2 regions of the Streptomyces sp. NPDC051740 genome follow, and region 1 is predicted to be linked to the other one. Evidence: riboswitches for the same ligand, from Rfam matches in the RefSeq annotation. Region 1 holds a riboswitch; the other holds the start of a gene.

Region 1 (8,664 bases):
CGCTCGAGCGGGGGACCCCCATCGTCCCTGGGGGCGCTGCCCCCAGACCCCCCTTGCGCAGTTCCCCGCGCCCCCAAAGGGGCGCGGGGAACTGCGCGAGCAACCCCGACGCACCCGCGCCCGCCGGACGACCCCAGTCACCCGAGTTCTGCCGCGCCGCGCTCCCTGTCCCGCCCGTTAGGGTCGCCGCATGCATGACCAGCCCACCACTCCCGAACTCTTCACCTGGGAGTTCGCCGCCGATCCCTACCCCGCCTACGCCTGGCTGCGTGAGCATGAGCCCGTGCGCAGGACCCGGTTGCCCAGTGGGGTGGAGGCCTGGCTGGTCACGCGGTACGCCGATGCCAAGCAGACGCTCGCCGACAACCGGCTGTCCAAGAACCCCGCGCACCACGACGAGCCCGCGCACGCCAAGGGCAGGACCGGTATCCCCGGGGAGCGCCAGGCGGAGCTGATGACGCATCTGCTGAACATCGACCCGCCGGACCACACCCGGCTGCGCCGGCTGGTCAGCAAGGCGTTCACCCCGCGCCGGGTCGCCGAGTTCGCGCCCCGGGTGCAGGAGCTCACCGACGGGCTCATCGACCGGTTCGCGGACAGCGGCTCCGCCGACCTCATCCACGAGTTCGCCTTCCCCCTCCCCATCCACGCCATCTGCGACCTGCTCGGTGTCCCGCGCGAGGACCAGGACGACTTCCGGGACTGGGCGGGCATGATGATCCGTCACGGCGGAGGACCGCGCGGCGGGGTCGCCCGGTCCGTGAAGAAGATGCGCGGCTACCTCGCCGAGCTGATCCACCGCAAGCGCGAGGCGCTCCCCGCCGAACCCGCCCCCGGCGAGGACCTCATCTCCGGCCTCATCCGCGCCTCCGACCACGGTGAGCACCTCACCGAGAACGAGGCCGCCGCCATGGCGTTCATCCTGCTGTTCGCCGGCTTCGAGACCACCGTCAACCTCATCGGCAACGGCACCTACGCCCTGCTCACCCACCCCGACCAGCGTGAGCGCCTGCAGGGGGCCCTCGCCGCCGGGGAGCGCGGGCTGCTGGAGACCGGTGTCGAGGAGCTCCTGCGGTACGACGGTCCCGTGGAACTCGCCACCTGGCGGTTCGCCACCGAGCCGGTCACCATCGGCGGGCAGCGCATCGCGGCCGGCGACCCCGTCCTCGTCGTACTCGCCGCCGCGGACCGGGACCCGGAGCGGTTCGCCGACCCGGACGTGCTCGACCTCGGCCGGCGCGACAACCAGCATCTGGGATACGGCCACGGCATCCACTACTGCCTGGGCGCCCCGCTGGCCCGCCTGGAGGGCCAGATCGCGCTCGCCACCCTGCTGACGCGCCTGCCGGACCTGCGGCTCGCGGCGGAACCGGCCGAACTCCGCTGGCGGGGCGGGCTCATCATGCGCGGACTGCGTACGCTCCCGGTGGAGTTCACCCCTCCGCGGAAGTGACGGACCGGGCCGCCGTCCGCTGTGCCCCCGAGCGGACCGGCGCAAACATGACACGCGCTCAACTCTGTGATCTTCACGTGATCTGCGCGGCATGAACTTGTGACAAGTGATCGTCTGCGGATACGTTCACCCATCAAGTGCGGTGCATCGGTTCGGTTTCCGTTCGCCGCGCCGGTCATTGCTGTCTTGCGAAAGGTCTCCGCATGCTCTCCGGGAACGGTCGGCACCGCCGCCCCCGCCAGGCTCCGGCTCTCCTCGTCGCGGCCGGGGTGACCGGCTCCGCCATCGCGATCCCGCTCCTCGGGGCCGGCAGCGCCAGCGCGGCCGACGGCGCGACCTGGGACCGGGTCGCCGAGTGCGAGTCCGGCGGCTCGTGGAGCCAGAACACCGGCAACGGCTACTACGGCGGCCTGCAGTTGACCCAGGACGACTGGGAGAGCTACGGCGGACTGGACTACGCGACCAGCCCCGACCAGGCCAGCCGCGGCCAGCAGATAGCCGTGGCCGAGAGAATCCTCGCCGACCAGGGGGTCGGCGCGTGGCGCACCTGCGGACTGACGGCGGGCCTGAACCAGGACTCGACGTCGGCCGACATCGACACGGGCGTGGCGGGGGACTCGACCTCGGACACGTCCGGCTCCTCCAACTCCTCCAACTCCTCCGCATCATCCGATTCTTCGGACTCCGGTGATTCGTCCGCTTCGCCCTCCCCGTCGGCCTCGTCCGACGCGGAAGGGCCGGAGGACGGCGAGGGTGCGGCCGGTGAATCGGCCAAGTCCGACGAGGCGAGCGGCTCGGACACGGATTCGGACACCGGCTCCGGCGACGGATCCGGCACCTCCCCCTCCGCCTCGGCCACCCCCAAGAGTGACGAGTCGGACAAGTCGGGGCAGACCACCGGTTCTTCCGAAGTCACCGACACCGAGGACACCGGCACGGGCCGCCACCGCGGCGTCACCGCCGAGGAGGGTGTGGTGGAGGACCGTACGTCGGAATCGTCCGGCCGGCATGCCTCGCGCGGCACCGACGCCTCGCGCGATGCCGCCGACGGCTCGTACACCGTGCGCACCGGCGACAGCCTCTCGTCCATCGCCGACTCCCTTGAGCTGGGCGGCGGATGGCGGTCGCTCTACGCCGAGAACGAGCAGGTCGTCGGTGCCGACCCGGACCTCATCCTGCCGGGTCAGGAGCTCGAGGTCGGGGTCGGACCGGACGAGAAGTGACGCCCGAAAGGGACTGGACGCGGCGGCAGTTGGCGTCATGATTCGCGACGAATGTCCGGTTTAAAGACTGTGAGAGATAGGTCTCAGAGGCCCTGATCGTCTTTGAAATTCCGCGGATCGCGTGTCTACGGTCGTGACCGCTCGCCACCGCGGGCCCCGGCTGCCGCCACGCCGAATCCTGCCAGTGGCAGCACGGGAACAGTCGTCGCGTCATGCGCCGTAGGCAGGAGCGGGGGACCCAAGGTAAGCGCCCCTTCCGGTGGTTGACACCGGAGAGGGCTTGGGGTGAAGCCGCGTCCCGCAAGGGGCGCGGCCGGGCAACTCAACCGGCCCGAACCCGACAGCTCACCTCGCAGGCGTCGGTGAGGGGATCCACCATGCTGTTTTCCGGCAAGGGCAAGCACCGTCGTCCGTCCAAGGCCACCCGCGCGATCGCCGTCGCCGGTGTCGCCTCCGCCGCCGTCGCCGCCCCGCTGATGGCGTCCGGCAGCGCCTCCGCCGCCACCGCCTCCGAGTGGGACACCGTCGCCCAGTGCGAGTCCGGCGGCAACTGGTCCATCAACACCGGCAACGGTTACTACGGCGGCCTGCAGTTCTCCGCCTCCACCTGGGCCGCGTACGGCGGCACGCAGTACGCCTCCACCGCCGACCGGGCCAGCAAGGCGCAGCAGATCGAGATCGCCGAGAAGGTCCTCGCGGGCCAGGGCAAGGGCGCCTGGCCGGTCTGCGGCACGGGCCTGTCCAACGCCGCCTACACCGGCTCCTCCTCGAACGGCTCCGGCTCCTCGCAGAGCACCGGTTCCACCGGGACCCGTGAGACCGAGCAGAAGGCCTCCCGCTCCACCGAGCGCCCGGCCGCCGAGCAGAAGACCGAGAAGCAGGTCGAGCGGAAGGCCGAGGAGAAGACCGTCACCACCCCGACCGGCAAGAAGGTCGAGAAGGGCGACGGCGAGTACAAGGTCCTCAAGGGCGACACCCTCAGCTCCATCGCCACCGAGCACGACGTCGAGGGCGGCTGGGCCGAGCTGTTCGAGCTGAACGACGACATCGTCGACGACGCCGACCTCATCTACCCGGGCCAGCAGCTGCACCTCAAGTAAGCGGCTGCCCCCTGCTCCCCGCCCCGGCGCGTCTTCCCCCGTACGCGCCGGGGCGGGGTTTTTGCGGCCGGGTTTCCGGAAACGGCTTTGTTCCATTCGGAAACAATTTACTCTCGGTTCTGTCCACGGGACGGGCGGCCGGATGGCCGATCGCCCGGAGCCGGTTAGGCTCGGACTCGCAAGACCCTCCGGGGTCCTGCCCACCCGCGTCACATCCAAGAAGGAGATGCTCGTGCCGTCCATCGACGTCGTCGTAGCCCGGGAAATCCTGGACTCCCGAGGCAACCCCACGGTCGAGGTCGAGGTCGGCCTCGACGACGGCAGCACGGGTCGTGCCGCCGTCCCGTCCGGCGCCTCCACCGGCGCCTTCGAGGCCATCGAACTCCGTGACGGCGATGCCAACCGTTACCTGGGCAAGGGTGTCGAGAAGGCCGTCCTGGCCGTCATCGAGCAGATCGGCCCGGAACTCGTCGGCTACGACGCCACCGAGCAGCGCCTGATCGACCAGGCGATGTTCGACCTGGACGCCACCGACAACAAGGGCTCCCTCGGCGCCAACGCCATCCTCGGCGTCTCGCTCGCCGTCGCCCACGCCGCCTCCGAGGCCTCCGACCTCCCGCTCTTCCGCTACCTGGGCGGCCCCAACGCGCACCTGCTGCCGGTGCCGATGATGAACATCCTGAACGGCGGCTCGCACGCCGACTCCAACGTGGACATCCAGGAGTTCATGATCGCCCCGATCGGCGCGGAGTCCTTCTCCGAGGCCCTGCGCTGGGGCACCGAGGTCTACCACACCCTGAAGAAGGTCCTGAAGAGCAAGGGCCTGGCCACCGGCCTCGGCGACGAGGGCGGCTTCGCCCCGAACCTCGGCTCCAACCGCGAGGCCCTCGACCTCATCCTCGAGGCGATCAAGGAGGCCGGCTACACCCCCGGCGAGCAGATCGCCCTCGCGCTCGACGTCGCCGCGTCCGAGTTCTACAAGGACGGCTCCTACACCTTCGAGGGCAAGGAGCGCTCCGCCGCCGAGATGACCGAGTACTACGCCGAGCTCGTCGAGGCGTACCCGCTGGTCTCCATCGAGGACCCGCTGTTCGAGGACGACTGGGAGGGCTGGAAGACCATCACCGCCAAGCTCGGTGACAAGGTCCAGCTCGTCGGCGACGACCTGTTCGTCACCAACCCCGAGCGCCTCGCCCGCGGCATCGAGGAGGGCGCCGCCAACGCCCTGCTGGTCAAGGTCAACCAGATCGGCTCGCTGACCGAGACCCTGGACGCCGTCGAGCTGGCCCAGCGCAACGGCTTCAAGTGCATGATGTCCCACCGCTCCGGCGAGACCGAGGACGTCACCATCGCCGACCTGGCCGTCGCCACCAACTGCGGCCAGATCAAGACCGGCGCCCCGGCCCGCTCCGAGCGCGTCGCCAAGTACAACCAGCTGCTGCGCATCGAGGAGATCCTCGACGACGCCGCGGTGTACGCCGGCCGCAGCGCGTTCCCGCGGTTTCGCTCTGCGAACCAGTAGGCACAGCGCTCTGCGGACCAGTAGGCACAGCGCTCTGCGGACCAGTAGGCACAGCAAGGGCTGACCCGCCCCGTAAGAGGCGGCGTCGTACGTACGTCCCCGTACCCGGTCCCGTACCGTGTGCGGGGACGTACGCGCGTATGACGGTGAACGAGAGGCGGGAACATGGCGGTCAAGGACCGGGACCGTTTCTCCACCGCGACCAGGATCCGGCTGATCGGTGAGCAGACCGCGGCCCGGGTCTACCGCTCGCAGACCAAGCGCCAGGCCCGCCGCTCCCGGCTGACCGGCCGGGCCGCGCTGCTCGCCCTGGTGGTCTGCTCCCTGATCGTCGCCCTCGCCTATCCCATGCGGCAGTACGTCTCCCAGCGCGCGGACATCGCCGACCTCCAGCAGGAGCAGGACGAGGCCCGCCGGCGGGTCGAACGGCTGCGCGACATGAAGGCCCGCTGGCAGGACGACGCGTACGCCGAGCAGGAGATCCGCAGGCGGCTGCATTACGTCCTGCCCGGCGAGACCGGCTACGTCGTCATCGACCCGGGTACGGCGAAGCAGTCCCGTACGGATCTCGAAGCCGCCGACCGCCCCTGGTACGCGAACGTCTGGGACGGCGTCGACAAGGCCGACGCCGCCGCCCAGTGACCCCTTATCGAGAGCCGCAGAAAGACACGTATGGACACGCCCCCGCCCACGACCCCCCGCACCGAGCCCACCGACGCGGACGTCGAGGCCTTCAAGCAGCAGCTCGGGCGGCCCCCGCGCGGGCTGCGCGCCATCGCGCACCGCTGCCCCTGCGGACAGCCGGACGTCGTGGAGACCGCGCCGAGGCTGCCCGACGGCACCCCCTTCCCGACGCTCTACTACCTCACCTGCCCGAAGGCGAACTCCGCGATCGGGACGCTGGAGGCGAACGGCGTGATGAAGGAGATGACGGAACGGCTGGCCACCGACCCGGAGTTGGCGGCCGCGTACCGCGCGGCGCACGAGGACTACGTCCGGCGCCGCGACGAGATCGAGGAGCTCGAGAACTTCCCCAGCGCGGGCGGCATGCCCGACCGGGTGAAGTGCTTGCACGTGCTGGTCGCCCACTCGCTGGCCGCGGGCCCCGGCGTCAACCCGCTGGGCGACGAGGCGCTGGCGATGCTGCCCCAGTGGTGGCGCAAGGGCGCCTGCGTGACGCTGCCCGCGAAGGAGGACGGCCAGTGACCCGGGTCGCCGCCATCGACTGCGGTACGAACTCCATCCGGCTGCTGGTGGCCGACGCCGACCCGGAGACCGGTGAACTCACCGATCTGGACCGCCGTATGACGATCGTACGGCTCGGCCAGGGCGTCGACCGTACGGGCCGGCTGGCGCCCGAGGCGCTGGAGCGGACGTTCGCCGCCTGCCGCGAGTACGCGGAGATCATCAAGGAGCACGGCGCGGAGCACCTGCGCTTCGTCGCCACCTCCGCCTCCCGCGACGCCGAGAACCGCGACGAGTTCGTGCGCGGGGTGGTGGACATCCTGGGCGTGGAGCCCGAGGTCATCACCGGTGACCAGGAGGCCGAGTTCTCCTTCACCGGGGCCACCAAGGAGCTGACGGGCCGGACCGATCTGCACCGCCCCTTCCTGGTCGTGGACATCGGCGGCGGCTCGACCGAGTTCGTCGTGGGCGACGACCACGTGCGCGCCGCCCGCTCCGTGGACGTCGGCTGCGTACGGATGACCGAGCGGCACCTGGTGCGGGACGGGGCCGTGACGGACCCGCCGGCCGAGGAGCAGATCGCGGCCATACGGGCCGACATCGAGGCCGCCCTCGACCGCGCCGAGGAGACGGTCCCGCTGCGCGGGGCGCACACCCTGGTCGGCCTGGCCGGCTCGGTCACGACCGTGTCGGCGATCGCCCAGGACCTCCCCGAGTACGACTCCGAGGCCATCCACCACTCCCGCGTCTCCCGCGACCGCGTCCGCGAGATCACCGGGTGGCTGCTGCGCTCCACCCACGCCGAGCGCGCGGCGGTGCCCTCCATGCACCCGGGCCGGGTCGACGTGATCGGCGCCGGGGCCCTGGTCCTTCTGGCGATCATGGAGCGGATCGGCGCGGAGGAGGTCGTGGTGTCGGAGCACGACATCCTCGACGGCATCGCCTGGTCCGTGGCCTAGCCCTCCTTCGCCACTGGTCAGCAGCACTCCGCTGAGCAGTCGGGATGGCGTTTGAGCGGCGTCCGGGGGGCCTTTCGGGCCCCTCGGCGAGGCGCCGCCGGGAAAGTTCGTGAAGTTCTTCACAAGGAATTGGCCCCGGGAGAACGAAGAAGTGATCCCGGTTGACCCATTCGGGCCCTCAACACCCCTTTGAACACGTTCAGAAGGTGGTGGTGGGCGTCCCGTCGGAGATCATCGTACGGGCTCGGCGGCCGGCCTCACGGCGCCGCCCGAGCGGCAGAGAGGCAGCTCACGCGGCATTGACAACGTCCCGCACGGGGTGCCGGTTCCCGTTTCGCGTTGTGATCTGGATCAAGAAGTGCGGGATGGTAACACAGGCCCTGTCGAAGCTTGTGAAGGGGCGCACGAGGTACCCCCCTGAGGCGGGTGGATACTCGATGGCATGAGCACCACGGAGCGTCCCAGGATCCTCGTAGTAGGCGGTGGGTACGTAGGCCTGTACGCAGCTCGGCGCATCCAGAAGAAGATGCGTTACGGCGAGGCGACCGTCACCGTCGTCGACCCGCGGTCGTACATGACCTACCAGCCCTTCCTCCCCGAAGCCGCCGCCGGCAGCATCTCCCCCCGGCACGTCGTCGTCCCGCTGCGGCGCGTGCTTCCCAAGGCGGAGGTCCTCACCGGCCGGGTCACCACCATCGACCAGGACCGCAAGGTCGCCACGATCGCCCCGCTGGTCGGCGAGGCGTACGAGCTGCCCTTCGACTACCTGGTGATCGCGCTCGGCGCGGTCTCCCGCACCTTCCCGATCCCCGGCCTCGCCGAGCAGGGCATCGGCATGAAGGGCATCGAGGAGGCCATCGGCCTGCGCAACCACGTCCTCGAGCAGCTCGACAAGGCCGACTCCACCACGGACGAGGAGATCCGGCGCAAGGCGCTCACCTTCGTCTTCGTGGGCGGCGGCTTCGCCGGCGCGGAGACCATCGGCGAGGTCGAGGACATGGCCCGTGACGCCGCCAAGTACTACAAGAACGTGTCCCGCGAGGACATGCGCTTCGTCCTCGTCGACGCCGCCGACAAGATCCTCCCCGAGGTGGGTCCCAAGCTCGGCAAGTACGGCAAGGAGCACCTCGAGGGCCGCGGCGTCGAGGTCTACCTGTCCACGTCGATGGACTCCTGCGTCGACGGCCACGTCGTGCTGAAGAACGGCCTGGAGGTCGACTCC
Region 2 (8,664 bases), on a different contig from region 1:
CTACGACGCCACGCAGTGGAACTCCGACGGCGGCGACACCGCCGCCCCGGCGCCCGCGTCCGACGCCTACGAGCCGCAGGCGGACTCCTTCGACCAGGAGCCCTACGAGGAGCCCACCGCCCAGGAGCCTGCCGACACCGGTGAGCTGCCCGTGGTGCACCTGCTCGAAGGGCAGGAGGAGACCGTCCCCGCCCCGTCTCCGCGCGCGGCCTCGCGCGCCGGGTCGCGTTCCCGCCGCCGTACGCCCGCCAAGCGCTCCGCGCTGCTGACGGTGGCCGTGCCCTCGGCGTGCGTGATGGGCGTCGCCGGTATCGCCGCGGCCTCGGTCGGCAACCTGACCGACGACGGCGGCCAGGAAACGACGACGACCGCGGCGGACGCCCAGCCGGTGAAACCGTCCGCCGCCAACATGAAGCTGGACACCCAGCTGGAGAGCCTCGCCGCCGGCGCCGACGACTTCGCCGACCGGGCCAGCCGGACCCAGGAGCGCATCGACCTCAAGGCGCAGCAGGCGGCCGAGCGCAGGGCGGCCGCCGAGGAGGCGGCCCGCAAGGAGCGGCTGCGGCCGAAGTTCGCGCTCCCGGTCGCGCAGCACGGACTCAGCGCCTACTACGGCCAGTCCGGCATCAACTGGATGTCCGTCCACACCGGCATCGACTTCCCCGTCCTGTACGGCGCGACGGTGATGGCCGCCACCGACGGCACGGTGCGCACGCAGTTCAACTCCGCCTACGGCAACATGATGATCGTGACGGCGAAGGACGGCACGGAGACGTGGTACTGCCACCTCTCCAGCTACCAGGTCGCCTCCGGTACGACCGTGAAGGCCGGCGACCCGATCGCCTTCTCCGGGGACTCCGGCAACTCGACCGGTCCGCACCTGCACTTCGAGGTCCGCCCCGGCGGCGGCTCGGCGATCGACCCGCTCGCCTGGTTCCGCAGCCACGGCCTCGACCCGTCGTAGGTCCGTCCCCCACGACGGGTCTCAGCGCCCGGCTACAGCTTCTCCACCGGCGCGTACCGCAGCAGCAGCCGCTTGGGCTTGGTGTCCCCGAAGTCGATCGTCGCCTCCGTGTTGGCACCCGTGCCCTTCACCGCGACCACGGTGCCGAGGCCGAACTGGTCGTGCGTGACCCGGTCCCCGATCGCCAGTGACACCACGGGCTTGTCCGCGGTCCGCCGGGTGGCGAAACCGGAACCGCCCGACGCCGACGAGCGCGAGCGGGACGACGACAGCGAGGCCGCCACCCCCGACACCGGACCGGAGGAGACGGGCGTGCTCGCCCCCGTCCGCTTCCACTCCAGGTGGGCGGCCGGGATCTCCTCCAGGAACCGCGAGGGCGGGTTGTAGGACGGCTGGCCCCACGCGCTGCGCAGCGTCGACCGGGTCAGGTACAGCCGCTCACGCGCGCGCGTGATGCCGACGTACGCCAGGCGCCGCTCCTCCTCCAGCTCCTTGGTCTCGCCGAGGGCGCGCATGTGCGGGAAGACGCCGTCCTCCATGCCGGTGAGGAAGACGACCGGAAACTCCAGGCCCTTGGCGGTGTGCAGGGTCATCAGCGTGATGACGCCGGAGCCGTCCTCGTCCTCGTCGGGGATCTGGTCGGAGTCGGCGACCAGGGCGACCTGCTCCAGGAAGTCGGACAGCGCGACCGACTCGCCCTCGCCGCGCTCCTGCTCGAACTCCAGGGCGACGGCCGCGAGTTCCTGGAGGTTCTCGATCCGGGTCTCGTCCTGCGGGTCGGTGGAGGCCTGCAGCTCCGCGAGGTAGCCCGTGCGTTCGAGGATCGCCTCCAGGACCGTCGCCGGGCCCGCCCCGGACTCCACGACCGTACGGAGGTCCTCCATCAGCGTGTTGAACCGCTTCACCGCGTTCGACGAGCGCGCGGCCATGCCGTACGCCTCGTCGACGCGCCTCAGCGCCTGCGGGAAGCTGATCTTCTCGCGCTGGGCGAGGGCGTCGATCATCGCCTCCGCGCGGTCGCCGATGCCCCGCTTGGGGACGTTGAGGATGCGGCGCAGCGGCACCGAGTCCTCGGGGTTGGCGAGCACCCGCAGGTAGGCCAGGACGTCCCGGACCTCCTTGCGCTCGTAGAAGCGGACACCGCCGACGACCTTGTAGGGCAGGCCGACGCGGATGAAGATCTCCTCGAAGACACGGGACTGGGCGTTGGTGCGGTAGAAGACGGCGACGTCGCCCGCCTTGGCCTCGCCCGCGTCGGTGAGGCGGTCTATCTCCTCGGCGACGAACTGGGCCTCGTCGTGCTCGGTGTCCGCGACGTACCCGGTGATCCGCGCGCCCGTGCCGGCGTTGGTCCACAGGTTCTTGGGGCGGCGCGACTCGTTGCGCTCGATGACGGCGTTGGCGGCGCTCAGGATGGTCTGCGTGGAGCGGTAGTTCTGCTCCAGCAGGATCGTGGTCGCGTCCGGGTAGTCCTCCTCGAACTGGAGGATGTTGCGGATCGTCGCGCCGCGGAAGGCGTAGATCGACTGGTCGGCGTCGCCCACCACGCACAGCTCGGCGGGCGGCACCTCGGGCTCGGACGGTGCGCCGGCGGGGTGCTCGGAGGTGCCGACGAGCTCGCGGACCAGCGCGTACTGGGCGTGGTTGGTGTCCTGGTACTCGTCGACCATGACGTGCCGGAAACGGCGGCGGTAGTGCTCGGCGACGTCCGGGAAGGCGCGGAGCAGGTTGACCGTCGTCATGATCAGGTCGTCGAAGTCGAGGGCGTTGGCCTCCCGCAGCCGCGACTGGTAGAGCGCGTAGGCCTGGGCGAGGGTCTTCTCGAAACCGTCGGCGGCCCGGGCGGCGAAGTCCTCCTCGTCGATCAGCTCGTTCTTCAGGTTGCTGATCTTGGCGCTGAAGGACTTCGGCGGGAAGCGCTTGGGGTCGAGCTCCAGGTCGCGGCAGACCAGGGCCATCAGACGCTTGGAGTCGGCGGCGTCGTAGATCGAGAACGACGACGTGAAGCCGAGCTTCTTGCTCTCGCGGCGCAGGATGCGCACGCACGCGCTGTGGAACGTCATGACCCACATGGCGCCCGCGCGCGGGCCGACGAGCTGCTCGACGCGCTCCTTCATCTCGCCCGCGGCCTTGTTGGTGAAGGTGATCGCGAGGATCTGGCCCGGATGGACGTGCCGCTCGGCCAACAGGTGGGCGATGCGGTGGGTGAGCACACGGGTCTTGCCGGAGCCGGCGCCGGCCACGATGAGCAGCGGGGAGCCGGAGTGCACGACGGCGGCGCGCTGGTTGTCGTTCAGCCCTTCCAGCAGCGCGGCGGCGTCGATCACCGGGCGCGGGGCGCCGTCGCGGTAGTAGGTGTCCCGGTCCGGCGGCACGTCGAACTTACCGCCGAACAGGTCGTCCGGGATCCGCTCCGGTACGTGCTCGTCCTCGGGCGGTGGCGGGGGCTCGCCCTCGGGGCCCCGCTGGGCCTGGAGGTCCGCCAGGAAGCTGTCGTCAAAGAGGCTGCTCATCGCTCTCCGAGTCTAGGCCGCCCCACCGACAACCAGGGGCCGCCCCGGGAACATCCCCGGAATCCGGCGCCCGGGACGGGACGCGCACCCTCCAGAACCACCGCCTCACCCTGAGTGACACCGCACACAAGGTCACGAAAATGTATCGGGCATATCACCCATCAACCTTCACAGGGGCCACACCAGTTGGCTACGGTGCGGGCGGGCCGCACGACCCCCACCGGCGAACCTCGCCGGGCCGCGCGGCCTCCGCCGAATCCGTCACTGCCCTCGCGGCAGCCGGAGCCGGGGACCCACCGAGACCATGGGGTGAATCGGCCCACTCCCTCGCGGAGCGGCCGTAGGGCAACCCTTCCGAACCACCCGCCCGAACCCGACAGCTAACCCGGTAGGCGGAGCTTTGGAAGGAGTCGCCTCCCTTGGCGTCGCACCGCAAGTCGCGCACCCCCGGCACGCGCGTGGCAGGCATACGAACCCCGGCCCTCGCCACGGCCGCCCTGACCTCCGTGGCCCTGCTGTCCCAGACGGCCACCGCCGCCCCCTCCGACGACGGCAGGCCGAGCCTGGAGGAGGTCGAGAAGAAGGTCGACGACCTCTACCGCCAGGCGGAGTCGGCGACCGAGAAGTACAACGCGGCCAAGGAGAAGACCGCGAAGCAGCGCAGGCAGGTGGACACGCTCCTCGACGACGTGGCCAAGCGCACCCAGGAGCTCAACGAGGCGCGGGCGGAGCTGGGTTCCTTCGCCGCCGCCCAGTACCGGACCGGCGCCGGCGTCCCCGACACCGCGGCCTTCCTGCTCGCGGACACCCCGCAGGACGTCTTCGACCAGCGCCAGGTGATGGACCGGATGACCGGCCGCCAGAAGGAAGCGGTCGACGACTACGTCACCCAGCAGTCCGAGACGATGAAGAAGCGCCAGGAGGCCACCGAGAGCCTTCAGACGCTCACCGAGACCCAGGGTGACCTGAAGACGGCCAAGGCCACCGTCCAGAAGAAGCTCACCGACGCGCGCGAGCTGATGTCGAAGCTGACCGCCGAGGAGAAGGCGCGGCTCGCGGCGATCGAGAAGAAGAAGCAGAAGGAGGCCGCCCGCAAGGCCGCCGAACTCGCCGAGCAGCAGAAGGCCCAGGAGGAGGCCCAGGAGGAGGCCGCCGCCCAGCAGGACAGCGGCACCTCGGACAGCGCCTCCGGGTCGGCCGGCTCGGCCACCACGCCGTCGACGTCGACGGACTCCTCGTACGCCACCAAGGCCGAGAAGGCCCTCGCCTTCGCCCGCGCGCAGATCGGCAAGCCGTACGTCTGGGGCGCCACCGGCCCCGGATCCTACGACTGCTCCGGCCTCACCCAGGCCGCCTGGAAGGCCGCCGGCGTCACCATTCCGCGCACCACCTACGACCAGGTGAACGCGGGCACGACGGTCCCCGTCTCCCAGGCCCAACCCGGTGACCTGGTCTTCTTCTACGACGACATCACCCACGTGGGCATCTACATCGGCAACGGGATGATGATCCACGCGCCGAAGCCCGGCACGTACGTCCGCGAGGAGTCGATCTACTACGACGGCGAGTCCTCGATCCACAGCGTGGTGCGCCCCGCCTGACCCGCCCAAAAGGGGCGGGGACGGTCCTCCGGCATCGTCCCCGCCTCCTCCCCCCTTCCGTGCCGGTCCGTGCCGCGGCACGCGGCGCCTGGCGCCCGCACTCCCCCCGCGAACGCCGACGGCGGTGACGCTGTCCGCGTCCACCGCCGCCGGCACCCCCTGGCTCGGGGCCCGGGGCGTGTTCTGTCGTGGGCCGCGGTCACGTCCGGGCCCGTGGAGCGGGGGTCAGGTCCACAGCACCGCGACGAAGACGTTCGTCACGGTCAGCAGCCCGACCAGACCGAACAGGCCCTTGTCCACCTTCTCGTCGTCCCGCTTCACGTACACCAGGCCGAGGATCACGATCAGCAGGGCCAGCTTCACGCCGATCTTGATGTTGTCGACGGAGTAGTCCTGGGCCTGGTTGAGGCCGACCAGGACCACACCGGTGACCAGCATCGTCAGCGCGCCGTGCAGCATCGCGGGGACGAACCGGGCGGTGCCCGCGCCCATCGCCTTCATCTGGGTGAGGAAGCCACCGAGGAGCGACGCGATGCCGATGATGTGCAGACCGACGAAGAGGTGGATGAGTACGTCCATGAGGCCGGAGCCTAGCCATAGCCGCCTCGTAGCACTCCGGCGCCCTCAACCGTCCCTCCTCCGCCATATCGGTCATCACCCTGAGTGAAGACGACGAAGCCGGAACAGGATTCCGGTCACTTACGGTCACCCGGCTGTCCGCTCACGCCACTTCCGCACAACCCGTTACCGGGGCCACGCGACCGGGCCTAGCGTCCTCCTCCAGGTGACCGGCTCTCCACCGCCGCCCGGTCCAGGGGCGGCGACCGGACACCACCGCCGAGAAGGTCCGGCGGCGGACGGCTCCCCTGTGCACCCCCGCCGCCGGACCACCGGACGGCAGTCCGCTCCGCGCGGTCGTCGGAAAGGACGGGAATCCAGGTGGCAGCGCACCGCAGGTCCCGACAGCGCGTCGCGGGCGGCACCGCGGCCCGCGCGGCCATCGCCCTCGCCCTCGCCGGCGCGGCCACCGCGACCGGCCTCGACGGGACGGGACACGCCGAACCGCAGCTGACACCGGGCCAGGTCAAGGCCGAGGTCGACAGGCTCTACCGGGAGGCGGAGACCACCACCGAGAAGTACAACGGCGTCAAGGAGAAGGCCGAGTCGGCCCAGCGGCGGCTGCGCGACCTGCAGGACGAGGCGGCCCGCAGGAAGGACCGGCTCAACTCCGCGCGGGACGCCCTGGGCACGGTCGCCGCGGCGCAGTACCGCGGCAGCGGCCTCGACCCCGCCCTGCGGCTCTTCCTCTCCGAGGACCCCGACGGCTATCTGGACGGCGCCGCGCTCGCCGAACGGGCGGGCAGCCGCCGCCAGGCGGCGGTGGGACGCGTACGCACACAGCTCCGGGAGATCGAGCGGTTGCGCGGCGCCGCACGCGTCGAGGTGAAATCGCTGACGTCCCGCCGCGCCGAACTCGAGCGGCACAAGAAGACGATCAACGCCAAGCTGACCGCCGCCCGCCGGCTGCTGTCCCGGCTGACCCCCGGGCAACGCGCGGGACTCACCGACGGAACCGACCGCGCCCCGCACTCCTCGACGGACGCCCGGGACGCCGCCCTCGCGGCCCCCGGCCCCCGCGCGGCGGAGGCCGTCTCCTACGCCTACGCCAAGCTCGGCAGCCCCTACGTCTGGGGCGCGACCGGCCCGGACGCCTTCGACTGCTCGGGCCTCGTCCAGGCCGCGTACCGCTCCGCCGGTGTCTCCCTGCCCCGCACCACCTACGCCCAGATCGACGCCGGCCGCCGCGTCACCCGCTCCGAACTCCGCCCCGGGGACCTGGTCTTCTTCTACTCCGGCATCAGTCACGTCGGCATCTACGTCGGCGACGGCCGCATGATCCACGCCCCGAACCCCTCGGCCCCGGTCCGCGTGGCCCCGATCGACGAGATGCCCTTCGCGGGCGCCACGCGCGTGGTCTGAACGACCCGCTCAGACCAGTCGCCGCGCCGTCGCCCAGCGGGTCAGTTCGTGGCGGTTGGAGAGCTGGAGCTTGCGCAGGACCGCCGAGACGTGGGACTCGACCGTCTTCACCGAGATGAACAGCTGCTTGGCGATCTCCTTGTAGGCGTAGCCGCGGGCGATCAGCCGCAGGACCTCCCGCTCGCGCTGGGTGAGGCGGTCGAGGTCCTCGTCGACCGGCGGGGCGTCGGTCGAGGCGAAGGCGTCCAGGACGAAGCCGGCCAGGCGGGGGGAGAAGACGGCGTCCCCCTCCTGGACCCGGAAGATCGAGTCGACCAGGTCGGTGCCGGTGATCGTCTTGGTCACGTAGCCGCGGGCACCGCCCCGGATCACGCCGATCACGTCCTCCGCCGCGTCCGACACGGACAGGGCGAGGAAACGGACCGGCCGCTCGGCGTCACCCATCAACGGGGCGCAGCGGCGCAGCACTTCGACACCGCCGCCACCGGGCAGGTGCACGTCGAGCAGGACCACCTCGGGCCGGGTCGCGGTGATGACCGTGACCGCCTGGTCGACGTCGGCGGCCTCACCGACCACCTCGACACCCGTCTGCGCGGTCTGCCCTATCTCCGCCTGGACACCCGTGCGGAACATGCGGTGATCGTCGACGAGGACCACCCGCGCATGACGCCCGGCACTCTCCGCCGGTCCCGTCGTTCCGTTCGCCTCGGTCGGCTCGCTCATGACGTCTTCTCCGCCCTCTCCATCTCCAGCTCGACCTCCGTGCCGCCGTCCGGCACCGCGCGCAGCCGCGCCGTGCCTCCGTTGCGCTCCATGCGGCCGATGATCGATTCTCTGACGCCCATGCGGTCGGCGGGTATCGAGTCCGGGTCGAAGCCGGGGCCGCGGTCCCGGACGGACACGAAGACCGTCCTTCCCTCGACTTCGGCGTAGACCTGCACCGCGCCTCCCTCGCCACCGTACTTGGCGGCGTTGACCATCGCTTCGCGCGCGGCCTGCATCTGCGCGCCGATTCTCTCGTCGAGCGGGCAGTCGCCGACGACCACCACCTCGATGGGGACGCCGTGCTTGTCCTCCACCTCGGCGGCGTTGCGCTTCACCGCCTCGGCGAGGGTGGCGGGTTCGTCGTCCTCGTCCTTGCCGTTGCCCTCCGGCTTGTAGAGCCAGGCGCGCAGGTCGCGTTCCTGGGCCCGGGCCAGGCGGCGCACCTCGCCCGCGTTGTCCGCGTTGCGCTGGATCAGGGTGAGGGTGTGCAGCACCGAGTCGTGGACATGGGCGGCGACCTCGGCGCGTTCCTGCGCCCGGATGCGCATCAGGCGCTCCTCGGAGAGGTCCTGGGTCATGCGCACGAGGTAGGGGCCGGCGAGGAGGGTGATGCCGACGAGGACCGCGAGGGCCGCCTGGAGCACCGAGCCGAGGTGGCTGCCGGAGCCCCGCAGGACGAAGATGCCCGAGGCGCCCGCCGTCACCAGGAGCACACCGGCCCCGGCCCGCAGCAGCGTGACCGTGCGCCGGCGGCGGCCGACCTCCATCCAGCGGGCCCGGCGGGCGTTGTCCGCCTGCCGCCAGACCAGGGCGACGCCCGCGCCGACCAGCACGGTCGGCC

Evidence for each region. A riboswitch is a leader RNA that binds a small molecule or an ion and turns the genes downstream of it on or off. The one in region 1 is predicted to bind cyclic di-AMP.
Region 2: linked by a shared signal. The riboswitch ahead of ACIA6T_RS01610 (NlpC/P60 family protein) and the one ahead of ACIA6T_RS27990 (transglycosylase family protein) in region 1 are both predicted to bind cyclic di-AMP.

The regions. Positions count from the first base shown of each region.
Region 1 is NZ_JBITCL010000020.1:92,950-101,613, forward strand. Features, by position in the region: gene ACIA6T_RS27980 (cytochrome P450) at 191-1,453, shown strand; gene ACIA6T_RS27985 (transglycosylase family protein) at 1,657-2,676, shown strand; cyclic di-AMP (ydaO/yuaA leader) riboswitch at 2,882-3,050, shown strand; gene ACIA6T_RS27990 (transglycosylase family protein) at 3,054-3,776, shown strand; gene eno (phosphopyruvate hydratase) at 4,009-5,298, shown strand; gene ACIA6T_RS28000 (septum formation initiator family protein) at 5,464-5,940, shown strand; gene ACIA6T_RS28005 (DUF501 domain-containing protein) at 5,971-6,504, shown strand; gene ACIA6T_RS28010 (exopolyphosphatase) at 6,501-7,442, shown strand; gene ACIA6T_RS28015 (NAD(P)/FAD-dependent oxidoreductase) at 7,885-8,664, shown strand, end outside.
Region 2 is NZ_JBITCL010000001.1:316,885-325,548, reverse strand. Features, by position in the region: gene ACIA6T_RS01620 (peptidoglycan DD-metalloendopeptidase family protein) at 1-964, shown strand, start outside; gene pcrA (DNA helicase PcrA) at 997-3,477, opposite strand; cyclic di-AMP (ydaO/yuaA leader) riboswitch at 3,718-3,889, shown strand; gene ACIA6T_RS01610 (NlpC/P60 family protein) at 3,897-5,078, shown strand; gene ACIA6T_RS01605 (hypothetical protein) at 5,304-5,657, opposite strand; gene ACIA6T_RS01600 (NlpC/P60 family protein) at 6,018-7,058, shown strand; gene ACIA6T_RS01595 (LuxR C-terminal-related transcriptional regulator) at 7,068-7,781, opposite strand; gene ACIA6T_RS01590 (PspC domain-containing protein) at 7,778-8,664, opposite strand, start outside.